Regions from separate parts of the Paenibacillus sp. RC21 genome, predicted to be linked through region 4. Evidence: riboswitches for the same ligand, from Rfam matches in the RefSeq annotation. Region 4 holds a riboswitch; each other region holds the start of a gene.
What was found. A riboswitch is a leader RNA that binds a small molecule or an ion and turns the genes downstream of it on or off. The one in region 4 is predicted to bind cyclic di-AMP.
Positions count from the first base shown of each region.

Region 1: linked by a shared signal. The riboswitch ahead of ABIA61_RS24825 (resuscitation-promoting factor) and the one ahead of ABIA61_RS12230 (hypothetical protein) in region 4 are both predicted to bind cyclic di-AMP.
Region 2: linked by a shared signal. The riboswitch ahead of ABIA61_RS05070 (3D domain-containing protein) and the one ahead of ABIA61_RS12230 (hypothetical protein) in region 4 are both predicted to bind cyclic di-AMP.
Region 3: linked by a shared signal. The riboswitch ahead of ABIA61_RS25675 (C40 family peptidase) and the one ahead of ABIA61_RS12230 (hypothetical protein) in region 4 are both predicted to bind cyclic di-AMP.

Region 1 covers NZ_JBIYCS010000012.1:80,198-87,584, reverse strand. Annotated here, with positions in the region: gene yabA (DNA replication initiation control protein YabA) at 15-389, shown strand; gene ABIA61_RS24850 (tRNA1(Val) (adenine(37)-N6)-methyltransferase) at 479-1,234, shown strand; gene rsmI (16S rRNA (cytidine(1402)-2'-O)-methyltransferase) at 1,231-2,112, shown strand; gene ABIA61_RS24840 (AbrB/MazE/SpoVT family DNA-binding domain-containing protein) at 2,237-2,491, opposite strand; gene ABIA61_RS24835 (HD domain-containing protein) at 2,822-4,105, shown strand; gene ABIA61_RS24830 (TatD family hydrolase) at 4,147-4,917, shown strand; cyclic di-AMP (ydaO/yuaA leader) riboswitch at 5,119-5,399, shown strand; gene ABIA61_RS24825 (resuscitation-promoting factor) at 5,669-6,817, shown strand; gene rnmV (ribonuclease M5) at 6,964-7,387, shown strand, end outside.
Region 2 covers NZ_JBIYCS010000001.1:1,164,269-1,171,655, reverse strand. Annotated here, with positions in the region: gene glgA (glycogen synthase GlgA) at 1-638, shown strand, start outside; gene ABIA61_RS05090 (glycine-rich domain-containing protein) at 752-1,828, opposite strand; gene ABIA61_RS05085 (M20 family metallopeptidase) at 1,886-3,064, opposite strand; gene ABIA61_RS05080 (ABC transporter substrate-binding protein/permease) at 3,212-4,675, shown strand; gene ABIA61_RS05075 (amino acid ABC transporter ATP-binding protein) at 4,662-5,384, shown strand; cyclic di-AMP (ydaO/yuaA leader) riboswitch at 5,631-5,806, shown strand; gene ABIA61_RS05070 (3D domain-containing protein) at 5,814-6,482, shown strand; gene ABIA61_RS05065 (polysaccharide deacetylase family protein) at 6,673-7,387, opposite strand, start outside.
Region 3 covers NZ_JBIYCS010000015.1:11,783-19,169, forward strand. Annotated here, with positions in the region: gene ABIA61_RS25640 (PAS domain S-box protein) at 1-980, shown strand, start outside; gene rluF (23S rRNA pseudouridine(2604) synthase RluF) at 1,005-1,706, shown strand; gene motB (flagellar motor protein MotB) at 1,841-2,668, opposite strand; gene motA (flagellar motor stator protein MotA) at 2,661-3,455, opposite strand; gene ABIA61_RS25660 (hypothetical protein) at 3,643-3,936, shown strand; gene ABIA61_RS25665 (4a-hydroxytetrahydrobiopterin dehydratase) at 4,055-4,354, shown strand; gene ABIA61_RS25670 (GNAT family N-acetyltransferase) at 4,430-4,936, opposite strand; gene ABIA61_RS25675 (C40 family peptidase) at 5,241-5,741, opposite strand; cyclic di-AMP (ydaO/yuaA leader) riboswitch at 5,746-5,883, opposite strand; gene ABIA61_RS25680 (hypothetical protein) at 6,169-6,996, opposite strand; gene ABIA61_RS25685 (M1 family metallopeptidase) at 7,008-7,387, opposite strand, start outside.
Region 4 covers NZ_JBIYCS010000003.1:529,611-536,997, reverse strand. Annotated here, with positions in the region: gene kdpB (potassium-transporting ATPase subunit KdpB) at 1-1,354, opposite strand, end outside; gene kdpA (potassium-transporting ATPase subunit KdpA) at 1,407-3,083, opposite strand; gene kdpF (K(+)-transporting ATPase subunit F) at 3,233-3,307, opposite strand; gene ABIA61_RS12230 (hypothetical protein) at 3,523-3,918, opposite strand; cyclic di-AMP (ydaO/yuaA leader) riboswitch at 4,034-4,209, opposite strand; gene ABIA61_RS12225 (hypothetical protein) at 4,369-4,551, opposite strand; gene ABIA61_RS12220 (glutathione peroxidase) at 4,677-5,162, shown strand; tRNA gene ABIA61_RS12215 (tRNA-Leu) at 5,316-5,398, opposite strand; gene ABIA61_RS12210 (urease accessory protein UreF) at 5,661-6,350, shown strand; gene ABIA61_RS12205 (XRE family transcriptional regulator) at 6,703-6,924, shown strand; gene ABIA61_RS12200 (helix-turn-helix domain-containing protein) at 7,052-7,387, opposite strand, start outside.

The sequences.
Region 1 (7,387 bases), on a different contig from region 4:
TTCGGGGTGGAAACTTGGATAAATTAAATGTTTTTGCGCGTATTCACGAAATGGAAACCCAAATGGGACAGTTGCATAGCGATCTGGGTGAATTGAAACTGGCAGTAAAAGAGCTGCTGGAGGAAAATCAACGACTAACGATTGAAAACGAACAGGTGCGCAAGATGCTCAAACGTGAAACCTCCAGAGAAGAAAAGACGGCAAAAAGGCCGAAGCTTTCTCCTCCGATCGTCATTAAGGATGAAGAGGAAACGGGTGAGGTTGTGGGCGAAGGCCACGACAATCTGGCAAGGCTGTATCATGAAGGATTTCATATATGCAACGTGTATTACGGACATTTGCGAACGGAAGGCGATTGCCTTTTCTGTCTATCATTTTTGAATAAATAAAAACAAGCCGTAGGAGCAAGGTGCCTACGGCTTTTTTGTAAGGAAGTATGGATTCAGAACGATTTGGGGTAAAAAGATGGGAGAGCGCTATGTACGAAAATGAACAGAAGTCTGAACGAATTGACGATCTATTGTCACATAATCTGCGTATTATCCAAAGTGATGAGGTGTTCAGCTTCTCCATGGATGCGGTTTTGCTAGCACGGTTTGCTGGTATTCCACAGCGTGGAAAGATTTTGGATCTATGTACAGGTAATGGGGTTGTTCCCCTGCTGCTAACGACACGAACCAAAGCAGCTATCGAAGGAATTGAAATTCAACCGCGTTTAGCAGATATGGCTAGACGCAGCGTCAGCCTGAATGGACTGGAGGCAGCGATTCAGATTCGGGAAGGCGATCTACGTGAGTTGGTTCAAATCACGGGACATGGTGTATATGATGCAATTACGGTAAATCCCCCCTATATGCCGCTAAACGGTAGCGATATTAAGCTAAACCCTCATCAGGCGATTGCACGTCATGAGGTGCATTGTACGCTGGAAGAGGTCATTCAGGCGTGTACCCGGCTTGTCCGTAATGGTGGTAAAGTGTCCATGGTTCATCGTCCGCAGCGGCTGGGTGAGATTATAACACTGATGCGTGCCAACAGACTGGAGCCAAAACGGATTCGATTTGTCCACCCACGGGCTCATATGGAGGCGAATATGGTGCTCATCGAGGCGCTATGTGATGGTAAGCCGGAGGTTCGTCTGTTGCCGCCGCTCATTGTATATCAGGAGAATGGGAATTATACTCAGGAAATAAGGGATATCTATGGAGAAGTAAGCAAGGGGGATTTACAGTGAAGGCAGCGGTGCAAAAAAGTTTTATAACCGGCGGAGAAGAACGGGGCAAGCTGTATCTCGTTGCGACACCGATTGGTAATCTGGACGATATGACCTTTAGGGCGATTAACACCTTAAAATCGTGCAGTATTATAGCAGCAGAGGATACGCGGCAGACGCGCAAACTGCTCACACATTTTGATATCACGCCGGAAATGCTATTCAGCTATCATGAACATAATAAAGCTGCCAGTGGGCCTGAGCTGATACGTTATATAATAGAAGGAAAAAATTTGGCATTGGTTAGCGATGCAGGTCTGCCGGCCATTTCGGACCCGGGTTCGGATCTGGTCAAGCTGGCGCTGGAAGCGGAAATTAGCGTTATTCCCATCCCTGGGGCAAACGCAGCATTGTCAGCTTTGATTGCCTCCGGACTGGGTACCGAAAGATTTACATTTGCCGGATTCCCTCCACGGGAGAAAAAGGATCTCGAGAGGCTGCTACAGTCATTTCAGGTATCACATGGCACGATCCTGTTTTATGAATCCCCTCACCGTATTGTGCGGACGTTGACGGTATTGAAGGAAACATTGGGGGAACGCAGAGTGGTGCTTGCACGTGAGTTGACCAAGCTGCATGAGGAATGGATACGAGGAACGGCGAAGCAATGCCTTGCCAAACTGGAGGAGCATCCACCGCTTGGTGAATATTGTCTGGTAGTTGAAGGGAAAAACGAAGCAGAAGAGGAAGAGGAGCGACAGGCATGGTGGCAGTCCTTATCTTTGGAGGCCCACGTTGCGCATTATGAGACTGAAGGGCTGACACGCAAGGACGCTATGAAGCGTACAGCTACTGATCGCTCCATTTCCAAAAGGGATGTATATAACGCTCTTTTATGAAAACTTCCATAAACAAAAAAGGGCCTTCCGACGGTTGGGTTCAAACCGTGGAAGGCAACAAGGAGTATATATGAAAAAGGTTAGAATTAACAATCTCTTATAAGTCTATTATATACTAAAAATCTTAGTTTGTCACAGGTGTTGGAATTTCTGAGATGCAATCTTGGCAAACAATTTTTCCTTTGAAGTAAATTACGTTCTCGGCATTACCGCAGAAGATACAAGCAGGCTCGTATTTTTTGAGCATAATGCGTTCGCCATCAACATAAATTTCCAAAGCGTCTTTTTCGCCAATACCCAATGTGCGGCGCAATTCGATTGGAATAACAACACGTCCGAGCTCGTCAACTTTTCTTACAATACCAGTGGATTTCATCATAATAAATCAGGCTCCTCTCGCCTTTAAAATAATATAAGTGTCATGATTCGACAAAATATTCTCTTTTCTGATATTTACTATACCAACGATTCCCAAAACAGTCAACCTTAAATATTTGCTAACAGGTTAATTATGCAAAAGTATTTAGAATAAAGAGCATGATGCGTGTGTATTACCTTATTTTATTGATGATTTTAGCCATTTGTCGATTTGGAAATGTCGAAAAGCTATAATTCGACATATTACGACAAGCGATGTCGAATGAAGGAGATCGTTTAGGATTTTATTGTATCTTAATCCATTATTCAGAATATTAAAGGAGCTGATATCTTGCACCAGCCACTCAGTGAAGAAAAAGTTTTTAAGGACCCGGTACATAACTATATCCATGTTCAGGATACAGTGATATGGCGTTTGATCAATACTCCAGAGTTCCAACGCTTGCGCCGCATTCGGCAGTTGGGTACATCTTATCTTACTTTTCATGGAGCGGAGCATAGCCGTTTTTCGCATTCGCTAGGTGTGTACGAGATTACACGGCGTATTATTTCCCAATTTGAACGCGGCGAATTTTCGGATTGGCCGAAGGAAGAAGGTTTAGTCGCGCTGTGTGCGGCTTTGTTGCACGATGTGGGGCATGGCCCGTTTTCCCATTCTATAGAAGAAGCCTTTCATATGAACCACGAGGATTGGACATGCCGGATTGTATTGGGGAATACGGAGATTAACGCTGTGCTGAGGCAAGTCGATGAGGAGCTTCCGGCGAAGGTGGCTGCGGTCATTGCCAAAACGTATGACAAGCCAATTCTCGTTAACCTGATCACAAGCCCATTGGATGCGGACCGTATGGATTATTTGCTGCGGGATGCCCACTCGACGGGGGTCAATTATGGCACCATTGATCTGGATCGTATTTTACGGCTGCTGCGTCCTCATAATGGAAGAATTGTTGTGAAGGAGTCAGGTATGCATGCGGTAGAGGATTATCTGATGTCACGCTATCAGATGTATTGGCAAATTTATTTTCATCCTGTAACGCGCAGCTCGGAAATTTTATTGCGTAAGATTTTCAAGCGGGCGAAGGAGCTGTTTAGAAACGGATATGAGTTTAGTTTTCTGCTGGAACCGTTGCCGGATCTCTTTCGGGGGGAGCTTACGGTGGAACAATATTTGATGCTCGACGAGTCTTTGATTCAGACAGTATTCAGTCAGTGGAAACAGGAAAAGGACGAGATTTTAAGTGATTTGAGCGCCCGTTTTATGGATCGCAAGCTGTATAAATATGTAGAGATTGAAAATATGGATACAGATACCATTGACGACATTCGGACAGCGCTGAAGCAGGTTGGTTTGCATCCCGAATATGATCTGGAAATTGATTTTCCGACGGATCTTCCTTATGATGTGTTTCGGCAGGGTGGCTCGACGGACAACCAGATTTTACTGCTTGGACGTAAAGGAGAAGTGAGAGAAATTTCCGAAGTATCGGAAATTGTGCGCTCCATTAGCGGTATTCACCGGGGTAAATATCACATGTACTATCCCCAAAACAAATTGGATGGGGTAAAGGACAAGCTTCCTGCCGAAATAAGGAATTATTTTGTCAAACAATAGACAAATGTATGCCAATAAAAGTAAATAAGGGGACATGAATTTTGAATTTATTTGACACTCATACCCATCTGGATGCGCCGCAATTTGACGAAGATCGGGAAGAAGTTATAGCACGTGCTGTCGAAGCGGGAGTAACCCGCATGATTAATATCGGATTTAATCGTGAGACGATTCCATCCACGATGAAATTAGCTGAGACGTATGATTTTATTTATGCGGCGATTGGATGGCACCCACAGGATGCGATTACGATGCAGGAGGGAGATATGGAATGGATTGTATCGTTATGCAGTCATAAGAAAGTCGTGGCGATCGGGGAGATTGGTCTGGATTATTATTGGGACACATCACCGAAGGATGTACAGCATCGGGTGCTACGCAACCAGATTGGACTGGCTCGTGAGCTGAACATGCCAATTGTCATCCATAACCGGGATGCGCATGAAGATATTGTTAAGATTTTGCGTGAAGAAAAAGCGAGTGAGGTTGGCGGAGTCATGCATTCCTTTTCCGGAAGCTGGGAGACGGCTAAAATGGTGCTGGATATGGGCTTTCACCTCTCTTTTGGCGGGCCAATAACGTTCAAAAATGCCAAGCAGCCAAAGGAGGTACTCGCACAGGTGCCGCTGGACCGTCTGCTCATTGAAACGGACGCTCCCTACCTAACGCCTCATCCGTTCCGCGGGAAGCGAAATGAGTCCGCACACGTGGGACTGGTCGCAGAGGCGGCTGCCCAAATCAAGGGAATTACGGTGGAGGAATTAGTGTCAATAACGACCCAAAATGCCTTGGAACGATTTGACATTAAGTGAAAAAGTGAAGAAATCGATCAAAATAAAGAGATAGACGAAGCTAATCATGAATTTGTTGCAGGAAACTCAAGAATATTACAATATTTTAACCGAATATTTTGAAAAATGTACTTGAAACCTGCTTTACAACATGCATAGAAACAGGATATCATCTTTTCAGTGAATTGTTGTTTGAGTGTAAACATCAACAGCTCATTTCATGAACCAGTCTCGCTGAGTCCCTTTTACAGGGAACGGGGGAACCGATATGGCTTACAGTACGTCCGGCGTATGGCAAGAAGGGAGCGTCTCTTCCGCCAGCCGGCTCGACCGAAATCCTTTCCCGGATGGGATTGAACAGGTGGAGGGGCCGTATTTCGATTTCTTTCTGGGTCTTCGGGGTGAATGTGAAGGCGACCGCCATGAGCGGTTGACCCAAGCTAGGGCGTCTCTCTACGTCCGAACCCGACAGCTAACCCCGTAAGCGTAACAAGAGAGAAGCCATCTCGTGCATGATTTTTCCGCATATTCGCACATGCCGGAAGCCACGAAAGAGCTCTCTAGTCTCTTTCTCTGGCTTTTTTTGTTGTGAATAAAAGAAAATCTGTCATCATACTGTGATTAAACAGGGGAGGACAGCATGCCGCGAAGACGGGTACATGGTGCAGGACAGTCGCATTACGGGCTTGTCTTGTAGAAAATCTGTTATAGTCACGTCAATCTCAACTATGTCTTACTCCAGACGGCGGGCTATGTAAGGAGGACGGAGGAAATGGGCATTTTCCAAAAAGAGGAGACCCATGAGTCACGCTCATCCAGCATGTCTTACGTATTGCGTTGGAAGCAAGAAAATGTGCGCCAGGCTGCTTTGGTTGCTATTTTTCTAATCGCACTAACGATTATGATTTCAATTCTGGTGTACACTGAATCTAAAAAACAGGTCTTTTTTGTCATCGATGGTAAGGCATCTGCGGTAGAAACCCGACAATCCCAGCTCCAAGATTTGCTCAAAGAGCATTCTATTTCACTTCAGCCGCATGATACGGTTTCGATGCCGCTGAACGGAGCAGTACAGGATGGGGATCGCGTAGTCATCAAACGTGCCAATCAGGTCAAAGTATCCTTAGCCAATGAGACGAAAAAATTGTACACAACAGAAAATACAGTAGAGGGTGCCATTCGCACCTCGGGCTATAAATTATCGTCAAATGATAAAGTTTATCCTGCTCTGGATGCTTCTGTTTCGTCTAACATGGACATAAAAATCATCCGTGTGAAGAAACAGCAGGTCGAACAGAAGCAACAGGTACCTTATCAGGTCATCAAAACGGCCGATCCAAGTCTCTATAAAGGCGATAATCGGGTCATCCAAAGCGGTAAAACGGGTGTTGTGGTCCAGCATGTTCAAAAGGTATACCATGACGGAAAATTGGTATCCAAGCAGCTGGTAAACAAGGAAGTCGCGCAGAATCGTGTGGATAAGGTGATTGCGGTAGGAACGAAGAAAAAGCCGGTCGTTCTGGCTGCTTCCGTCGGTCCTGAAGATGCCGTTAAGGCAACACGGGTTAGTTCGGACAATGCTGTCCGTAAAGCAGGTGTGAATTTTAAATATAACAAAGTATTACAAAACGTCTCCATGACGGCGTATTCGTCACAGGAGCCAGGTATCGGTACACGTACCGCATCCGGCACGCGTGTCACGGAAGGACGCACCATCGCTGTCGATCCGAGTGTGATTCCAATCGGCTGGTGGGTGTATATTGAAGGGGTGGGCTTCCGCCGTGCGGAGGATACCGGTGGCGCAATTAAAGGCCACAAAATCGATGTGTATTATGAGAGTTTGAGTCAAGCCAATCAGTTTGGTCGGAAGCACGGTAAAACCGTATATGTGATTGGACCAGTGAAGCCTGAAATGAACTAAAAACGTGTTGTATATGTTTAGGGCAATGCGATAGTATTAACATCATAGTTATGCATGCTAAGAAGAGGATACCCTCTTCTTATTTTGTTTTCAAAAGCTGGGAAAGATGAATATAGCTGACTGTGTAGCAGTGGAGGGAAACGCAAATGATCAAGGAAGTGATCGTGGTAGAGGGTCGGGATGATACGGTGGCTATTCGCCGTGCTGTCGAAGCGGATACGATAGAAACGGGGGGCTCCGCCATTAATAAAATGACGCTGCGCAAAATTGCGCTGGCGCAGGAGCGGCGGGGTGTCATTATTTTGACCGATCCCGATCATGCAGGGGAGCGTATCCGCAAAATTATTGCCTCCAAGGTGCCCGGCTGCAAGCAGGCCTTTATACCAGAGGCAGAAGCGACGCGTAAAGGGGATATTGGCGTGGAGAATGCCTCGCCTGAAGCGATCAGACATGCTCTCGCACGGGTGCATACGACGGTGGAAGGGGCCGATCCGCTAATTGATTGGGCGGACCTGATTGACGCCGGACTTATCACCCACCCGAATGCTGCTGCACGACGTATGACTTTGG
Region 2 (7,387 bases), on a different contig from region 4:
GCACCAGTTTGGCGAAGAAAAAGGAAAACAAAATCGGTCTGCAAAAGGAACTGGGTCTGCCGGTACGACCGGATGTGCCTTTAATTGCGATGGTAACCCGACTTGTAGATATGAAGGGACTGAACCTGGTAACCAGGGTGCTTGACGAGATCATGTATTATGATGATATTCAGTTTGTTGTGCTGGGCACGGGAGATCCAGCCTTTGAGCACTGGTTCCGGGAAGCGGCTGGACGTTATCCCTTGAAAATGTCGGCGCAGCTCGCTTTCAGTGAACCTTTGTCCCGTAAAATTTATGCTGCAAGCGATATGTACCTTATGCCGTCGAGGTTTGAGCCTTGCGGGATCAGCCAGTTGCTAGCGCTTCGCTATGGAAGCATCCCGATTGTGCGGGAAACGGGCGGTCTGAATGATACCGTACATGCTTACAACGAGTCTACAGGCGAAGGGAACGGCTTTAGCTTCAAAAATTACAATGCGCATGATATGCTGCATACGATTCGTCGTGCGGTTGATTTTTATCGCCAGCCTGAGCATTGGTCCAAGCTTACGAACACTGCTTTTGCAGGAGAGTACAGCTGGGATGTGTCGGCGGTAGCGTATCTGGATATTTACCGTTCACTGACAGGGAACGAATAAACTGAGTCGACCGGGCAGGAGTGTCTGAACAAGGCAGAATTAGCATAGTACAATGGAAAAAGGGCATCCCGCAGAAGCCAATAGTGGCTGAGGAATGCCCTTTTTTGCTGCGATCAGTCGCCTCCGCCTCCACCACAGCTGCTACCGCATGAGGAGCTACTGCTGCACGAGGAATGGCTGCCGCCGGAATCACCTGAATCGTGGTGAGATGAGCCTCCATCATGGGAGCTACCGTGGGAAGAGTGATGGTTCGAGTGGTGCGTATCCCAGCTCGAGCAGCCACTTGCTGAACTACAGCCTGATGAGCTTGCTAATGCGGCACTTCCTGTAGCATCAGGATGCATGTGCAAGGCAAACTGATGGGGTTGATACCAGGAATACCATACGACGGCCAGCAGCAGATAATCTATTTGCAAATAGTTGACCTTCGGCAGCCGCTTGCCATCTGGATCATCCACTGCTTCATTCACCCGATTACGCAGATGGTCCATAATCCTCTGAACCGCTTGCTGTGCCTGCTGAGAGATGCCTATGTCCTTCAGCGTATTCCAACGGTTGCCTGCTGGCAGCCCGGAAGCTGTCAGCTTGTAATAGTGTGCAAGCTCGTTATTCGGTAATGGATGATTGAAAAAAGTCCCCCATAAGCTCGCACTATAACGGTTCCAGCCAAAGCATTCCACATACAGCCAGTCAAACCATGCCCGTTCATCCGGCATCGGCTGTGAGTCGGAATGAGGGGCGTGATGCAGCATGCGACCAAAGAAGGCTTCCGAGAATTGCTGGTATTCTCGCGTAAACATCAACATTTCATGCCACAATTCATCCACATCTGGACTGAACATCGGCACTCGATTCATAATTGCACATAGCATAAAATAGCGTTTGAGCTCATTCCAGCGCCAATCATATTCCTGATCCGTCAGGTGAGAATGGGCATCCATCACACGCCGCCTTACACTATGAGCGTAGGAGGCTGGAATAGATCGTTCCAGAAGCTGCATGAGTTCTATAATCTCCTTATGCCGCCCCTGTTCAAGGGAAGAGGGACACGGGGAGCTAAGAAAAAATGCATTACGGCGGCGTGTTTTTCGATTTTCCCTGTTCCTTCGATATAATGCTCGAAAAAAGAACCACAAAATAATGATGTCGACCACAATAAACAACGCCCAAAAGCTGCTCATATGATTCATAATGACTGCTCCTTTCTGGAAAGAAGACGAAATTAAAAATTTGGCGAAATTAAAAATTTAAATTTTGCTTTTCAGCAGAGCGAATTCTTCCTTAATCTGTGTCAGCAACTCAGGATTCATGATTACATCACATGCGGTCCAGGCCAAGGTTCTGGCGGCCAACAACATTCCTTCCAGCGCCCGGTCCTGCATCGCCAAATCGCGGAATTCAGGTGTATGCAAGGCGTGCTTCTCGTCAATAACTTGAATGTACGGATGAATGGCGGGACAGTGCAGCGACACATTTCCAATATCCATGGAGCCGTGATCTTCGCCTTCCGTGATGTCCTCCTGCGGAATGCCTGTCAGCACCAGGTTTGCGGTAAAGGCATCAGAAAGCGCACGGTTGGTCACCATTTCATCATAAGACGTCTCATAATTCGAGGTTTTCAGACGACACCCCGCTTGTATGGCCGCTCCTTCGGCAATTTGAATGACGCGGTGAGTCAATGAATTCAGTTCATGACGTGTAGCGGCCCGTACATAAAATTGGGCAGAGGCATAATCAGGAATGATGTTCGCTGCCTGGCCTCCTTGATTAATAATGCCGTGAATACGTACCGTACTCTTCACCTGCTGGCGGAACGCATTGATGCCGTTGAACGTTTGAATCACCGCGTCCAGCGCGTTAATACCTTCGTGGGGACTGGCCGCTGCGTGAGCGGATTGCCCAAAGAATTCGAATTGTACGGCATCAATTGCCAGCGATTTGCCTGATTTCTCATAACAGTCATAAGGATGCGTCATGAGTGCTATATCACAATCATCAAACAGCCCGGCAGCCGCCATGGGAACCTTGGCACCGCGTGTTTCCTCGGCAGGTGTGCCATATACACGTACTTCTCCACCGATCTCGTCAATGACCGATTTGAGGCCGACAGCCGCTCCTGTACTCATCATACAGATCAAATGGTGTCCGCATGCGTGTCCCAGACCTTTCAGGGCGTCATATTCTGCCAGAAAAGCGATGACCGGACCGGGTTTGGCTGCTTTATAAGTCGCAATGAAAGCCGTTTCGATACCCAGTACAGGTGCCTGAACTTCAAATTCGTGAAAAGCCAATTCCTCTTTTAGACGAGCAGCCGCCAAAAACTCCTCATTCCCCAGCTCCGGGTTTGCGCCAATATATAAAGAAATGTCCTTAAAACGTTGGGCATGCTGCTCAATGGTACGTTGGATCGTATTTTTGTTATTCATGGAAAAACTCCTTTGTAAAAGCTGTAATGTAGGTATTACGTCAGGTATGCTGAAATTGTAATATAACATTCATTGCATAATCATGCATATTCATTTATAATGACACAATCTTATTTATTATAAAGAATTTAAGGAGAGAAAAAAAGATTGAAAAAGGCATATCGTTTTACCGCCCTGATTTTGACGGCGGTTATCTTGCTGTTGGCTGGTCTTCCGATGCTTACTGCATACGGGACGGAAGCGAAGACACAGCCAAAACTTGTACTCGGCATGAGTGCCGATTTTCCGCCGTATGAGTTTCATAAAGACATTAACGGTAAGGATACCATTGTAGGTTTTGACGTTGATATTGCAAATGAAATTGCCAAGGATCTTGGCGCGGAGCTGGTTATTGAGGACATGAGCTTTGACTCCTTACTGCCTGCCCTGCAAAGTGGTCGTGTAGATCTGGTACTATCTGGTATGACACCAACGGATGAACGCAGAAAGAGCATTGATTTTTCGGATGTATACTACCACTCCAAGCAAGTCATTATGGTACGTCCGGAGGATAAGGACAAATATCCGACGATGGCTGCTTTGAAAGGCGAGAAGATCGGCGCACAAAAGGGCAGTATTCAGGAAGAGATTGCTCAAAAAGTGCCCAATGTCGCTGTAACTTCGCTGGATAAAATCTCCGACCTGGTGCTCCAGCTTCGGACACAGCGTATTAACGCTGTCGTGATTGAAGATACAGTTGCTAAAGGATATACGTTGGACGGTACTGTAACGCTCGCCAAGGCGGTGCCTGAGGATGAGGGAGCAGAAACAGCTGTAGGTATTCGTAAGGGAAATGCTGAACTGCTGGCATCTGTAAATAAAACGTTGGCTCGCCTGAAAGCAGACGGGTCTATTGAAAAGTTTTCCACGGAAGCGAGTGCGCTCTCTGCGGATCGACAGGTTTCATCCAACAACATCGTGGATATATTTTGGAAATATCGCAGCTTTTACGTTACGGGTATCGGCTACACGTTGTTGCTGTCTGCGCTCGGGGTACTGTTCGGATTTATCATTGGTCTGATCATCTCTCTGCTGCGGATGAGTGGTGTACGTATCATTGAATGGTTGGGTACGGCCTACGTAGAGGTACTACGTGGTACACCTATGCTGGTACAGCTTATGATCATCCATTATGGAGTTGCTTTGACGCTGGGCGTCAATTTTACGCCACTTCAGTCCGGTATTATTACGTTATCTCTGAATAGCTCGGCATATCTGGCTGAAATTTTCCGTGCAGGTATCCAGGCAGTGGACCATGGTCAGATGGAAGCAGCCCGTTCACTCGGTATGGGACGAGGCAAAGCTATGCGTCACGTCATTTTACCGCAAGCGTTCAAGTCTGTACTGCCTGCGATCGGCAATGAGTTTATTACGATTATTAAAGAGTCCTCCATCATTTCTACCATCGGTATGGTGGATATTATGTATCAGGCCCAAGTCATTAAGAACATCACCTACGAAGGATTAAGTCCGTTCGTCATCGCGGCTGCTATTTATTTTGTAATGACATTCAGCTTGTCGAAGCTGTTGGGTTTATGGGAAAGGAAGTTGAGAGCCAGTGATCACCGTTAAACAACTGCGTAAATCGTTCGGCAAAAATGAAATTTTAAAAGGCATTGATATAGATATTGCCAAAGGCGAGGTTGTTGTCGTCATTGGCCCGAGTGGTTCGGGGAAAAGTACATTTTTACGTTGTATGAATCTGCTGGAGCAGCCGACCGACGGGGAGATTTTGTTTGAGGGCGAGCCGATTACAGCCCGTGGTCATAATATTAATGCGACTCGTGAGAAAATGGGGATGGTGTTCCAGCATTTCAACCTGTTCCCGCACAAAACGGTGCTGCAAAATTTGACGCTTGCGCCGACTCAGGTTAGAGGCCAGTCCGTGAAGGAAGCGGAGAAAATTGCGCTAGAGCTACTGCGCACCGTTGGACTTGAAGACAAAAAGGACACCTATCCCAATCAGCTATCCGGTGGACAGAAGCAGCGGATTGCGATTGCACGCGCCTTGGCGATGCAGCCGCATGTGATGCTCTTCGATGAGCCGACTTCCGCTTTGGACCCTGAAATGGTCGGGGAGGTGCTGGACGTGATGAAGAAGCTGGCTGAGGGTGGCATGACGATGGTCATCGTGACACATGAAATGGGCTTTGCCCGCGAGGTAGGAGACCGCATTATCTTTATGGATAACGGTCAAATTGTGGAGCAAGGTACACCGGAGCAAGTTTTTGGCACTCCAAGCCATGATCGTACCCGGGATTTTCTTGCCAAGGTTTTGTAAGAAATGAGCTTATAAAGGCTATGAAGTAAGCCCTCCGCGGTGGAAGTTTGACGGGAGGGCTTTTTCTTTTTTTGTCATCCTCGTTCAGATTTTTGTAACTGATTTCGATTTCATGATGACAAAATTGTAACAGATGTAGTATGATGTTCAGGGTTCCCAACATTTTCATGCAGATAAGGTTACAAAATTGTGATATTATGCAGTGAGCCAAAACTTACCGGGGCAGCAGACAGCTACGACAGACGCTGAATGCGGGACCCAAAACCATGGGAAGTGCGGGGGACGTAACAACGGCAGTAACTTCTGATCCGTCTTCATACGAATGGATGGAAGGTTGCCTAGGGGTGAATTGCACAAAAGCATAGGGCTTCTCCTGAGTCCGAATCCGACAGCTAACTTCGCAGGCATAACAGAGGAGGTACATATCTTTTGAAACATCTGAAACGTATTGGAAAAACAATGAAATTTGCGGTGCTGGCAGCAGCCATTGCAGGATTGGCGCAGACAGCCGGGGTAGCCGACGCCGCTTCGCTTCATACCGCCAAGGAAGGTGATACCTTCTTTTTACTTGCTCAACGTTACGGGGTATCTGTAGAAGATCTGCAAAAGGAGAACCCGGATGTTGCCGCCAGCAATATATATGCAGGAGTGCAAATTAAGGTGCCGGACGAGAACAAGTTAAAGGCCGCTTCGGATTCGAAGCCTCAGCTTCTTTCCGAGAAAGCGCCAGCAGGTGACGATCAACAGGTTGAAGCATGGGGCAAAACATTTAACTACAGCAAAGTAGTTGACGTGAAGGCCACAGCGTATTCCGCAGCAGCCAGTGAAAATGGAAAATGGGGAGCGGTGGACTATTTCGGAAATCCGCTTAAGCTCGGTACGATTGCGGTAGACCCCAACGTAATTCCGTTGGGTACGAAAGTGTTGGTTACAGGCTATTCCCACCCGGGGCTGCCCGATCAATCTTTTGTAGCGGTAGCACGCGATAAGGGCAGCGCCATCACGGGTAAACGGATTGATATTTTCATTCCAGGCAGCCCATCTTTTGTGAGTGACTTTGGTTTTCAGAATGTGAAGCTGTATGTCATTGATAAATAGACTTATGTAAGCAAATGAATTAAGTGAACATAATATATATTATGTAAACTATAATCTGTGATCTATAATCTGTGATCTATAATCAAATAGCTTAATCGCAGGTTCAGATTCATATATGGGTCTTGTCGATTAATAAAGGGCTGTCTTGACGAGCAGAATGCATCTGCTGGTAAGACAGCCCTTTTTACTGTTATTTCCGCTCCGAGGTGTGAAGTAGCCGGGGAACCGTGACAAATTTGTAGCCCTTGGCTTTCAGCGACTGAATGAGACCCGGCAGGGATTGAACAGTGCCTTTCAGATTGGAACTTTGACCTCCACCTGCGTGCATTAAAATGATGGAGCCTGGTCCGGTAGCCGGGATCACATTACGCTGAATTTGTGTTTTACTGAGTCCCTTCCAATCGAGGGAGTCTACGTTCCAATTGACAATCATGTAGCCGTGTCGACGCGCCCACTGGATCTGAGGCTCCGTAATTTCACCATAGGGCGGGCGGATCAGCTTGGGTCGAAAGCCGACAGTGGCCTCCAAAATATGTTCTGTTTTCTTAATCTGGTTGCGAAAGCGTTCCGGTGAAGCCTTCCTAAAATCCGGATGGGTATAGGAATGGTTGCCCAAGGCATGGCCTTCACGTACGATACGGCGAATCATGCCCGGGTGTTTTTCCGCACGGTGACCGACAATAAAGAAGGTGGCTTTGATCCCATTCGCGTGCAAAATGTCCAGAACCTGCGGCGTATACCGGGAATCGGGCACGTCATCAAAAGTCAGGGCAATTTGCTGCGTATGCGGGCCGCACATTTTAAAAATATCCGCATGTTTTTTCCGAAGCATGGCTAATGTGGGAGTGGCTCGTTCTCTGCTCTTATGTGCTGAAGAAACAACAGTCGCTTCCTTGGAATGAGTC
Region 3 (7,387 bases), on a different contig from region 4:
TCAATCATGCTTTTGAAGCCTTGTACGGCTGGACCAAAAAAGAATTGGTCGGGCGTAAACTCCAGTTCGTACCGCCACAGCAAGAGGAAGAGTACGAATTTCAGAAGGAAAGATTGCTTCAGGGAGAGAGTATGGTGTCTATTGAGTCCATTCGAATGCGTAAGGATGGAAGTACGGTAGAGATTAGTATGAGTACATCGCCCATTCTGGATGAAGAAGGCCAAATTCTGGGATTTATCAGCGTCTCGCGGGATATTACAGGCCGCAACCGGATGGAGGAATTGCTGCGCAGATCGGAGAAGCTGACGACGGTAGGACAACTGGCGGCAGGGGTGGCGCACGAAATTCGTAATCCGCTGACCACGCTGCGCGGGTTTCTCCAGTTACAGCAGCAAAATAAAGCGCTGAATCTGAAGCATAACGATATTATGCTGTCCGAGCTGGATCGTATTAATCTGATCGTTAGCGAATTTTTAATATTGGCGAAGCCGCAGGCTGTACATTTTCAGAAAAAAGATGTGCGCTATATTGTGAGTGATGTCATCTCTTTGCTTGATAGTCAAGCGCATCTGTTGGGCATTGTGTTCAATCTTGAAGTAACGGAGGAGCCTGCCTTCGTATATGCCGAAGAAAATCAGTTAAAACAGGTATTCATTAATTTGCTTAAAAATAGTATGGAGGCCATGAGCAAGGGTGGTACGATAACGATTCATTTGTTCTTGGAGGGAGAAAGCGTTAAAATCTTCATACGGGACCAAGGGACGGGCATTCCAGCAGAGATGCTGTCCAAGCTGGGGGAACCTTTTTTCACAAACAAAGAAACAGGTACAGGACTCGGACTTATGGTCAGCCAGCGTATTATACAGAGTCATAAAGGCACACTGGATATTGAAAGCATAGAGGGAGAGGGAACGACAGCCCTTGTGCAGCTTCCAACTGCCGAGCCTGAGCAACTGGACGGGCAGCAGAAGGAAGCGTGACAGTAGAAATGGAGGGTACACAGGTTGCGCATTAACAAGTTTATCAGCGAAACCGGTTTTTGCTCACGCCGGGAGGCGGACAAGCTGGTAGAGAGCGGCCGCGTGACGATTAACGGCGAGGTGGCGGTGCTGGGCAGTCAGGCGGAGGAGGGCGACGATGTCCGTGTGAACGGCAAGCCACTCCGCGAGAAGTCTGGTCACGTATATATTGCTTTGAACAAGCCGGTGGGGATTACAAGCACGACAGAGAGCCACATTCAAGGGAATGTTGTCGACTTTGTGGGGCACCCGCAGCGGATTTTTCCAATCGGACGTCTGGATAAAGATTCGGAGGGTCTTATTTTACTTACCAATGACGGAGATATTGTGAATAAGATTTTACGGGCGGAAGGCAAGCATGAGAAGGAATATATCGTAACGGTGGATCGACCCGTCACACCATCTTTTGTGCAGGGGATGTCCACAGGTGTAAAAATACTCGGTCAGCGGACGCTCCCCTGCGAAGTGACGCGTGTATCTGAGTACGTATTCCGCATCATATTGACGGAAGGGAAAAACCGTCAGATCCGGCGCATGTGTGCTGCCTTCAGCTATGAGGTGAAGAAGCTGCAACGTCTGCGGATTATGAATATTCGATTAGGGTCGCTTCAGAGAGGCGCCTGGCGTGACCTGACAGAGACGGAGAAGCAGGAGTTAGGTGAGATGCTGAATTATACACTCAGCTAAACCTGAGGGCTTCTCACGGCTGATAGATGGCAGGGCAATGGATAGGACAAGAGGCAGAGTGGAATATCACGATGAAAAGGCACCAGCTGCATAAAAAATGCGGCGGTGCCTTTGTCTATATAACATATACATAATCAACCTTCATTCGAGCTTGAGGTAGGACTGATAACTTGTGTGCCGTTCTGATATTTACGTAGTACGGAAATTTCGACACGGCGGTTTTTGGAGCGTCCTTGACCATCCTGATTACTTGCTAGTGGACGATACTCACCATAACCGATGGATACAAATTTGGTTGGATCAAGCTGCGGATTGAGTAGCAAAATGCGCAAGAAATTCAGAGATCGTTTGGCACTCAAATCAAAGTTGGACGGAAACTGACTATTGGAAATCGGCACATTATCTGTATGACCTGATACGATAACATCATAGCCAGGAAACTGCTGGAGCATGCTGGAGATGGACTTGGCCAGCTTTCTCGCTTCCGGCTTTACCTCAGCCTGACCCGATGAAAACAAGGCGTTATCACTAATAGTTATCATGAGCTGGGATTGGTTCAGTTTTGTATTGAGCAGCGGAGTCAGGCCATTATTTTCAATATACTGATCCATTTGCTTTTTGAGCTTTTTCAAATCCTCTTCTTCCCGCTGGGCGAGTTGCTTTTGCAGTTCAGCCGTAGAAGTGGCTTTAGACTTTATAGGTTGTGTTACCTGTTCTTTATTTTTGCCCATATCTGCGGATTGTGACGATGGATTGGCGGCAGAGTGATCCAGTATGCCAGTGCCGCCACTAAAAGCCGCACTCATGGATTGAGCCATAGTTTCAAATTTTTTGGCGTCGAGTGCACTCATCCCGAATAAGACGATGAAAAGAGCTAGCAGAAGGGTCATCAAGTCGGAATAGGGCAACAGCCAGCTTTCGTCGGCATGCTCCTCGTGCGGTTCATGTCTTTTTTTACTCACCGGAATCCCCATCCTTCTTGGTCAGGGTAGCCCGTTCGGTTGGAGTCAGGAATATCGTCAGCTTCTGGCTGATCGCAATGGTGGATATACCTGATTGAATTGAGAGCAGGCCTTCGACCATCATCAATTTAAGCTCCACTTCTTTTTTGGATAACCGTTTCAGCTTATTGGACATTGGATGCCACAGGACATAACCTGTAAAAATACCAAGCAACGTCGCAATAAAGGCTGCCGCGATGGCATGAGACAGCTTGGCCATGTCACTAAGATCGGCCAGAGCGGCAATCAGACCTACGACGGCACCGAGTACCCCGAGCGTTGGAGCGTACATACCAGCCTGAGAGAAAATCAGCGCGCCGGAGCGGTGTCGATCCTCGGTAGCGTTAATGTCCTCCATTAGAACATCTCGCACGAATTCCTGATCATTACCATCAATAATCATACGCATACCACCACGCATAAAGGGATCGTCGATCTCCTCTACCTTGGATTCCAGCGCAAGCAGACCTTCGCGACGGGTAATGGATGCCCATTCGGTAAACGTGCCGATGAGCTCTTTACGGTCCAAAAGCTTTTGTTCCGTGAAAATAACCTTGAACAGCTTCGGAATGCGTTTGATTTCTTCCATCGGGAAGGCCATAAAAATACTTGCTGCCGTTCCGACAAAAATAATCATGTAAGCAGCGGGGTTGTTGACCAAGTTGATCACTGGCGCGCCTTTGAGAATCATCCCGACGACCAATGACACAATCCCGAGTACAAGTCCGATAATGGTTGAAATTTGCATGATACACCTCATCCATGAGAATAGATTTTGAATCCTTTCATGCCGCCGGGGTCGTCCTTGCCCCAGGCACGTCATTACAAGACGGATTATAGTATTTATCGACAAAACTCTCTTTTTTGTTAAGTACGAATTTCCGGTATAATAAGGTGATTATGTAATGAATGGTGGAAGAATTGGAGGAAATGGCATGGGAGTGAAGCACGGACGGGAGTATGAACAAATTTTGAACGATTTGACAGAGGCTGTGGGACGCATTCCAGATAGCTATGAATTTTTCGAAATGGAAGCAGAAGATTGGGACAGACTGGACCCGGCAGGGCGTCAGGAAGTCAATGAAGCGCTGGCTGAAGATCTGTTTTATGCACTGGGTACAGAGCCCGTTATCGCTGTGGGCAGCGGCGTTGTCATCTATGAACCGGAGCAGCACCGTATCTATGTGCTCATTGGAGATGAGGAGCTGACGTCGGTACCTTTGATTTGAACAGGCCGTTTTATGGATTTATCAACGGGGCCGTGGTAATATGGACACCAATATATCGTAGTTTTGGTCGCATTCAAGCGGCTGAAAGGCTTCCGTATAAACAGGGAGGAGTCGTATCATGCCTTTTACACAAGAAGAGATTGAAGCACATCTGGAGAAGCTGGAGGGCTGGGAACTGGAGGAAGGACGATGGATTGTCCGGAAATATAATTTTTCCAGTTTTATGAAAGGGATTGCATTCGTGGATGAAGTTGCTGCTATATCGGAAGCATTTAATCATCATCCATTTATTACGATTGATTATAAGACCGTGACCCTGCGTTTAACCTCCTGGGATGACGGTGGCATTATGGCCGTGGATATTAAGGAAGCCCAACAATATAATGAAGCTTTTGAGAAAATGCGTAGCAGTCATTGAGCTAATCGTGGTCTGTCGTATGATAAAAGCGCCTTCGATATACAACAATGCAGTTGTATGCCGAAGGCGCTTTTATCATAGAACATGAGGCTGGTGGTCGGGATGATATACCATACAATGAAATGGCTTCTTGCCATCGGGAGTCTGACGTTCATAGGTATCCGTAAGCTCAAATCCGGCTGCCTTGTAAGCCCGGATGGCGCGCCCATTCCAAGTCAGGACCTCCAGATCAATTTCATTCTCAGGGTTGCGTCGTCTGGCTTCCTCGGCAATTGCACGGACAAATTCGGCGCCTCTGCCATGTCCACACAATCCGGGATGCATTCCCAGACCTAGCCGGGTCACGCCAATCATCGGGAAATATTGAGCAAATCCGGTTAGTATGTTCTCGTCATCCAGTACGGCTACATATTGCTCCTGGCGAAGCGAGGGGTTTCCAAATTCGACCTCAAGCGCCTTCATTTGTTCCCAAGGTAACCAGCCGTATATATTGTAGGGTGAATCATAGCGCCACTCACATATCGCAGCCGCCTGCTGCTCGTCCATCGGCACGATTCGGTAGTTAGATATTGAGGCCGGCATGTCTTCCCATCCTCCTTTTACAAGTACTTAAACCATTAACAACAGATTGTAGACAAGTTGCAGGGGATTGGCAAGCGTGTTTATTTCATACCCAAGTCGGGTATACATTCAATAAGAAGGCTTTACTGCTCATATACTCCCCCCCGTCGTGACGGTAAAACCGACGATGTTCGCAAAAACTGAAACCTTTTGAGGTGTCAGTTCGTCAGTAAAAATAACGTTTCTGATGTTGCGGACATAAAAAACCGCAATTCGATTCCGGCCAGAATCAAATTGCGGCTCAGGTTAGCTTGCTGTTCGTTAGTTATTCTACGTTGTCGTCATCAGGAGTTTCAGAAGCTACAGCGTGGTAAGCATCTGTGCTCATAATTCTTTTGGCACCGACATATCGGTTAGCGTAATAATTTTCGTTCAGTGAGCTAACAACTACACCACGTGAAGATGAGGAGTGAGCAAATTTCCCTTCACCCATGAAGATACCTACATGGGAAATGCCTCTACCTGTGGTGTTGAAGAACACCAGGTCTCCAGGTCTCATTTCATCGCGGGATACGGAAGATCCCATTTTGAATTGTGATCCGGATTGATGCGGCAGTTTAATTCCCAGTTTTTGATATACATACATTGTGAAGCCGGAGCAATCGAATCCGTCGAGTGTAGTGCCTCCGCTTCTGTAGCTCGTTCCTTTGGTATCTTGGATGACCTGGTCCATCTTGGAGTCTGCAAATGCACTGCCGCCACCGAATGTAAAAGATGTAAAGGCAATGGCAAGACCCATGGCTGCGATTGTTAGTTTCTTCTTCAAAAAAAAATACCCCTTCCAATGCCTGCGAGGTTAGCTTAAGGATTCGGTAGAAGGTTCCCCTATGACCACTCTGTTGCGAGATCAATTCACCCAAACTGGTTCCCCCGCTTCCTAGGTGCCAGGAATTAGGCTTAACTTAAGATGTGCACCTTGGAGAGCAGTATTCACGATAACGATGTTTTTAAGGTAAAGGTTACAATAAAGATTACAAAGTTGTTACTATCAGTTCACTGCGATTATTGTAACAAAGTTGGCTGGCTTTGGCAAATGTTTCATCGCAAAAAATTACAAAAAAATCTGCTCCCTTTATCGCGGGAACAGATTTTGTTAAGAGTATTCAGTTATGTGCCGTTTATTTGGATAGGAATGGATATAGATAGTCGCCTTTCGACAGCCAGAAATTGCTCAGGAGGAACGGAGTGGGGGTTCAACCTCTGTCGGAGATATCGGTATGCCATAGGCGGTACTGTGAACTGATGTGCCATAGCCTGACCAGACTGGTAACAAAATGATACGTTTGCTGGAGAATGAGTGCCAGCATGCCAGTCCAAATCATCGCCACCGTGCCGAATAGGCCAAGGACAAGCAGCACACCTGCGCCGAGCAGAAGCGAAATACCGATAGCCGGAAGGATTTGGCGAAAGAAGGCGAGCAGCGACGACAGTATGGCGTGACCACCTACGGTGCCTAGCTGCATGTACAGGATGCACTGGCGGATGAACCAGCCATAAGCGATCCAACCGATGGCATAGGGCAGCACATGCAGCAGATAGGCGGGAGATTGCAGCGCCCCGGCTACGATAGGGTAGAGCCTCGGCACCACCCAGAAAGCAGGGAGCAGCAAGAGCCCAAGCTCGATGACGTAATAGATCAGCGATGATAAACCATGACGTTTCATTCCACGGAAAAAAGACAGACTTTGCGGCTCGGTCGCATGGGTGTGCAGACTTTGGTATATTCCCGCCCGGATGAAGGGGGTAATCAGTATACGCAGCACCGTTGCCCCCAGTAGTATCCACAGATACATATGAACCTCCCGATTGTCTGTCAGGGCAATCTGGCTCTCCATCCAAAACAAGGTCTGCCCCAGTTCATTTTGACCCTGATCAGGGTAGCGCAGTAGTAGGGGAATAACGGCGGATTGTACCACCCGATAGAGAAAAACGCCCCATAGCAGTCGATACAAAAATAGAATGATGACAATATAAAATTGTATGCGCACAAGCGCCCAGCCTTCTTTTATAACGGTACGCATCTATAGACACCTCACCATGACAGACTTCCAAGCAGTGACTCCAGCAGCTTGGTTACACTTATGCTCCAACGGGTCTGGGTTTTTTCGTTCAGTTCGTCCTTCAGACTGTTATTGATATGCTTGTTCTCCAGCGCAATCGTGTACAGTGGATCAACAATCACATGGGAGACCGGAGATGCACTTTTGAGTCGATAGGTGGTGCTTTTGCCCATGCCGTCCCAAGCCTTGAATATCGTTGTACCGTCCTTGAAGGTAACTTGAACAGGGACCTTGGGATAATCTGCCCCTTTTTTGCTGAGTGTGATGGTTGCTTCGTATCCGTTGGCCAGCTTGCGGTTCGTAATGCGATCCACTGAAAAATCCGCCATCTGGCCGTCGTATACATATTGTT
Region 4 (7,387 bases):
GCTCCTTCATGCCCGGCTTCACCGTGTCCTTCAAATAAATAATGCCATACATCTGATCATCCAGCGCGACAGCCAGCGGCGTACCTCCTTCAGAGGCCACCTGATTCGCCTTTTCCTCCAGATCGGCTGGGACGCTGCCGTTTTGCGATAGTACCCACTGCCGGACAGAGTCCACCGCGCCCTTACGTACCTTTCGTCCATCGGCCAGATCCAGACCACTCATCCGGGTTTCCGCCTTGAACTCGATAAAGGTCCCTCCTGCTGCCAAGGATTCATCCAGTGTGTACTCCTGCTTGCGCATCAACTCCAGAACTGAGCGCCCCTCGGGCGTCTCATCCTTCATCGAGCTCATCGCAGCCCACTTTACTAACTTTGTTTCCTCTACGCCCCCTACAGGCACGAATTGGCTCGCCATCCGGTTACCGAAGGTAATTGTACCCGTTTTGTCCAGAATCATTGTATTGATGTCTCCAGATGCTTCTACCGCCTTGCCTGACATCGCCAGCACGTTAAACTGCGTGACCCGGTCCATACCGGCAATCCCGATGGCTGACAGCAGTCCTCCAATCGTCGTCGGAATCAGACAGACCAGTAACGAGATAAGTACGGGAACAGGCAGATCGATGTTAAAATGACGAGCAATCGGTGCTAGTGTCACTACCACGATCAGAAAAATAATCGTTAGGCTGATCAGCAGGGTATTCAGCGCAATCTCGTTCGGCGTCTTTTGCCGCTGTGCGCCTTCCACGAGCGAAATCATTTTATCAATGAACGTCTCACCCGGTTCTGTCGTAATCCGGACCTTAATCCGGTCACTAACCACACGCGTCCCGCCGGTTACCGAGCAAAAATCACCACCCGATTCCTTGATCACCGGAGCCGATTCTCCCGTAATCGCCGATTCATCCACTGAGGCAAGACCTTCAATAACCTCACCATCGCTCGGAATCATCTCGCCCTGGGACACCATCACAATGTCACCTTTCCGCAGCTCGGTTGAGCTGACCACCTGAATCTCATCCCCGACAAGCTTGTTAGCTTGTGTGTCCTGCTTGGATTTTTTCAAAGAGGCAGCTTGTGCTTTACCCCGACCCTCTGCGAGCGCTTCAGCAAAGTTAGCAAAGAGCAACGTGAACAACAGGATGATAAAAACAGCCAGGTTAAAGCCCATTTCATTACCCGTTCCAAAATAACCGGGAAACAGCAGCATCAGCAACACAACCAAAGTGCCGATCTCCACGACGAACATGACAGGATTTTTCATCATGATCATCGGATTTAATTTCATAAAGCTATCCTTGATCGCATGCTTCAAGATGCTTTTATCCAGCATGCGTTTGCGTTGTTCCTTCATGATCAAGCACCCCGTTCATCCATTCTCAATTTCTTCTTCATGTTCATCTTCTTCACATGGTCAAAAATTCAGCCACAGGCCCCAATACGATGACGGGCAAGAAGGTCAACGCACCAATCAGCAGCACAACCCCGATCAGAATCGCCCCAAACAGCTTGTTGTCCGTACGAAGTGTGCCTGTCGTCACTGGAGTCGGTGCTTTGGCATTCAATGAAGCTGCTACAGCTAACAGTGCAACAATCGATACATATCGTCCGAAGAACATAACGATACCCGTTGTCGCGTTCCAGAATACGTTGTTATCCGCAAGCCCCTCAAATCCCGAACCGTTATTAGCCGCAGATGACGCATATTCATATAACACCTGAGTCAACCCGTGATATCCGGGGTTTGTGACCGCATCGTATCCCCAATGACTCATAAAAGCGAGCGCAGTCGGCACCAGAATGAGAAACGGATGTACCAAAATGGCAATTGCGATCAGCTTCATTTCCTTGCCTTCAATCTTCCTGCCCATAAATTCCGGGGTCCTGCCGACCATCAATCCACATATAAATACACCCAGAATCGCGTACATCAGCATATTCATCAGCCCGACACCCTTACCGCCGAAAATGACGTTCAGCATCATTTCACCCAAAGCAGCCATACCGCCCAGCGGGGTCAGTGTATCGTGCATATTATTGACCGAACCTGTCGTAGCCGCCGTCGTTACCGCCGTGAACAGTGCCGATTGTCCGATGCCGAAGCGGACCTCTTTCCCTTCCATGCTTCCCTGAGAAGCATCCACCCCCAGTGCCTGAATCAGCGGATTACCCGTTTTCTCTGACACGTACGTAATAGATAGGAATACGAGAAACAGTACCATCATGGAGCTAAAAATAATCCACCCCTGCTTGCGATTACGAGCGAACAGCCCAAAGGTATACGGCAGAGAAGCTGGCATCACCCACATCGCCAAAATTTCCAGCACATTCGTCCAGGGACTTGGATTTTCAAAAGGATGCGCCGAGTTGGCCCCATCGAAACCGCCCCCGTTCGTCCCCAAGTGCTTGATCGATTCCATCGAAGCAACGGGTCCCAAGGCAATCTGTTGCTGTGTTCCACTCATCGTCGTGATATCCGCCGTAGGCTGAAGCGTCTGCGGTACTTTCAGTCCGACCAGCACCAGCGTAAGCACAAAGGCCAACGGAAGAAAAATCCGTATAATTGCTTTGATAAAATCCTGAAAAAAGTTGCCCATTCCTTCACCGCGCCGCGTCAATCCTCTCATAAAAGCCGCAGCAACCGCAAAACCGGAAGCAGCCGAAGTAAACATCATCATCGTAACGAACGCCATCTGCGTCATATACGTAAGTCCACTTTCTCCGCTGTAATGCTGGAGATTCGTATTGGTCATAAAGCTGATCACTGTATTAAAAGCCAGTGACGCTTCCATATTGTCGTTTCCAGCCGGATTACCGGGGAGCAGTCCCTGCAAGCGCAGTAGCACATAGCTGATCGCCACAAGCACGACATTCGTAGCGATAAAGCTCATCACATACGTGGTCCAACGCATGCTCTCCAGCTTTTTCAATCCTATAACCTTGTAAATCAGCTTCTCCGTCCCGCCAAACACTCGGTCCGTCCGATTCGGTTCATTTGAGAATACATGATACATATAGGTGCCCACTGGTTTCACCAAGAGCAGCAATATCACAATCACAATTCCAATTTGCAGCAGCTCCATCATCTATTCCCTCCTCCAAAATGCTCCTGCGTTTGGAATAACAGACGGGTTCGTAGCACCAGGCGTTGCACACGTTTGCGAAAGCCCGCTGCCTCTGATGCTTCATCCATGATCTGCTGTTCCCCGCCCGCTTGATCCTGTTTAGCTGATTAGAACTTTTCAGGATTCAGGAGTGCGTAGATTAAATACACAAACACAATAGCCGTAAGCGTAAGCACAACCATCATCCTTTTCGCCCTCCTTTGGAGGTCTGTGCATCACACCAGCGTACAAACAGCAGTATCACTCCATAACTCGCAGCCATCACGAGCAGCATGTATATATCCATCATGTTCATACCCTCCCGTATCTGTCCTCAGATCGTTATTCTTACACCCTCGTAAAATCAACATACAATTACTTTGAAAATTTTAATTTATATTAGCCATATCGTAAGCGACTATCCGTTCAGCAGGAAACCCACCTCTCCATTCAAAGTGTAGATCACATGGTCCGCTCCCAAACCTCGATAAATCCCTTGAGGATTACAGCCGTGTGTAATGACATAGATCGAATCTGATGTCAGCGGCCGGCATATTTGCAGAAAACGGCACGTCAGATTCAAGCTGTTCTCGAACAAATACACGCAGCCAATTTCTTTTTTGGGAAAATTCCATTTCCCCGCTTGCATCGTATTGATGCGCACAATATGCTCCACACCCATTTTTTTGAGCTGTCGTTCCTCCTGAGCGCTATTCGTAAGAACCGCAAACGCCAGTTTTTTGAACATAAGCAATTTCACAAAATTTCTGCCCGTTTCATTCGGTGCAGTGACAATGATTAGCCGACCTTCCATCAGTAGCTCCTCTCCCGGTATAAAAAGACAACAAAAAGAAGCCAAAGGAAAAAGGCTTTCCTCCGGCTTCTTACGTAACCATGATAAAATAAACCATGGCTGCACACGGCGGTTTGTTGCCTCTCCCTGTACGCTTACGAGGTTAGCTGTCGGATTCGGACGTGAGAGTCGCCCTATTTCTGACACTTGGCCAGAAAATTCACCCCTTGAGACACTCGGCCCTTTAAAAGCCGCATAGATCTCGTTTGGTTCCCCCGCTTTTGCAACTGCAAAATTCAGCGCTATAGACAATTCGTTGCTGCTTCATTCACTTAATTTGAAATTACGTCTTGAATCATACACCCGCGCAAGGAACACTGTAAAGCTCACCTGCGGGGTTATAAATCGGTCTTTGGAGCATAAAAGATTAATAATAGCGCTTACAACACAAATATCCTTCTCCCAGCTCCTTCAATCTCGGTTTTTCATCCCTTTTCGAAAATGAAGAGGCATGTCAATATTGGCGTATGGGGAGCATTTTTTGTCCTTTTTTTGTAAAAGAGAAAGGAAAAGTGCTGTATGTACCTGATAAACGCCGATTGAACCTGTTTTTACCATGAGAAACACCGCTATTTGCCCCATTTGCAGTGCCATTTGCCGTTTTGGACAAAATACGATTTTACAGCAGCAGACGGCGCATTACATCTATTTATAGACTTGCAACTCTTCGTTAAATTGCTTACAATTTAATTGTAGAATATCAAATTAGGAGGAAAACCATGACCGTTTATGAACATGATGCACAAACCCTGCAAGGGAAAGAAATTCCGTTGTCCACATACGAAGGAAAAGTACTGCTCATCGTGAATACAGCCAGCAAATGCGGGCTAACCCCCCAATACAAGGCGCTACAAGAGCTATATGACCAATACCATGAGCGGGGTCTTGAAATCTTAGGGTTTCCCAGCAACCAGTTTGCCAAGCAAGAGCCGGGTTCCAGCGAGGAAATTTCGGAGTTTTGCCAGATCAACTATGGAGTTACATTTCCGATGTTTGCCAAAATAGATGTCAATGGCGATCAGGCGCACCCTTTATTCCGCTACATCACCCAAACAGCTCCGGGCGTATTAGGCTCCAAAGCAATCAAATGGAATTTTACTAAATTTTTGATTACACGCGAAGGTAACGTATTTAAGCGCTATGCCCCACAGACAACTCCGGATAAATTGGCGGGGGATATCGAGAAGCTCTTGCAACAAAGCTGACAGGTCCATCCCTGTTCACAAGCAGCCAATCCAAACGGCTGCTCCTGTGGCTAGGAAAAAGGGATATTTTAGTTCGGCTTATATAACAAAAAAAAGCATCCAATCACGTCAAAAACGTGTCAGGATGCTTTTTTAACTGTGTCTTGCATGTAATGCGGTCGAGAGGACTCGAACCTCCACGGGCGTACGCCCACTACCCCCTCAAGATAGCGTGTCTGCCATTCCACCACGACCGCAAATTCTAATGTTTTGAGGCAACAGATTTATTATACTCCCTTGTATTCTATTTGTAAACATAAATACAATAATTATTTTTATGTCAAATAAACTAACATATAAAAGCTATAAAAATATTTAATTTGACATATCAACACTATGAGTGTAAATATATATTACATAATATCTCTAATTTTTTTCTGAATTCATTTTTAAAGTCATTTAATATAACATAAATATTCTACTCCAAGGAGGCGAACCGCATTGCACAAAGGCAATCGTTTGCTGAACTACGCATTGCTGTTGGACCCTTCCCTGCCTGTCGGTGGCTTCACTCGTTCCTACGGGCTGGAGGAGCTGTTTCGCAATGGCCGCTTAACCTGTTTACAAGACCTGGAACACTATGCACGCACTGATCTGCTTCCTCAGTTCACATCCCTCGATGGCATGGCTATCAAAAGCCTTTATATTGCCGTTCAGCAAAATGATGGTTGGCGTATCGCCCTCATTGATAAAATGCTGCACGCCCAGCGCTCTTCCCTACAACACGTGAAAGAGTCACGCCTATCCGGCCAACGCCTGCTTAAGCTCGCCAAAGCCTTGTACCCTTGGCTTGAATTCGACCAACTCGAAGCTACACTCATCCAATACAATGCGATTGGTACACTTGCAACCGTTCATAGTTGGATTAACGTTTCCCTTGGAAATGATGTAGAGCAGACCATTCACGGCTACCTTGCCGCAGCAGTGTCCTTCTGTGTCGAAGATGCTTCCAAGCTGCTTAATCCCCCTTATGAGGAAAAGAATCCTGTTATTCAGCGAATGACCAACGAGCTTCTAACCGCATGGAAACAATTCAACACCCCAGAGTCTGAGCCAACCGCATTTCAGCGTGGCCTTCTGCATAGGCATTGGTCCAGCTCCTACATTGCTCAGCCACCCTATATGAGCAGCAACCACCAGCGCGGGTGAAATTCACTGATTCCTTTGTCCGGCCCCATTATACGCCTACAGCATCCCCCTGATGCCTGTTTTCACCAATCCAGTACCAACGACAAAAGCACTCCCACCACTTTTTCCAGTGGCAGAGTGCTCTTTTTATCCAGAATACAACTGCAATTTCACACAATTAACAGGCTCCAGATGGATTATCCAGACATCCATCACTTAATTAAGTTATATTTTTATCTGAATTACGTATTTTAGATTGTAAAAACACGTATAAACGTGTATCATAGTTTTAGATGGTTAATTCTAACATGTTTACTGATGATTATTATAACACACCAATTATTCCGCAAGAATCCGTAAGGGGCGATTTCACTTGAACAACAAAATGCCTGTCACCTCCTTAGGGTGGGCCATCAAACAAAGGCTTGTCGAACTTCGGCTGGATCAGAAAACATTTTGTGAAACGCATAACATCCCGCCTTCACGCTTGTCCAATCTGATTCACGGCACCCGCAAAGCACAAAGGTACAGAAAACAAGTTGCTGCAATCCTCAACATCGACGATAACGATTATAAGGAGGCATCACCACTCTGAAACCAACGATGTGAGCGTCCCCCAAGCATGCGGCACGCTATAACATCGGCAACCCAAATAAACTCGTCAATCGAACCCGTCGGTCCGTTTTACGGGTTTTCAACCTGAGTGATCTTTAGCGAGAAGATCATTCAGGCTGTGTTTTGTCATTCTCACCTTTTTGCTTACGATATTTCGCAAATTCCACATATTCTAATATGAAATTCTGTTCTTCTGTATCCAGATCCTCTGCCTGGCAATTCAATGGCCCCATCACTCCAAAAAAATAAGCAGCCTTCTGCTCCTGAAGTACACCCTCACCCGGTTTGACGCCTTTCATTAACCAATCCAGCGATACATTAAAAAAGTCCGAAATCTGGATTAAATGCATCGTTCCCGGCGTTGTTTTACCTCTTCTCCAGTCTCCAAGATTACCCGAGCTGATTTTGAGCTTTTCACAAAACGCCTTCTTCGTCATTCCCCG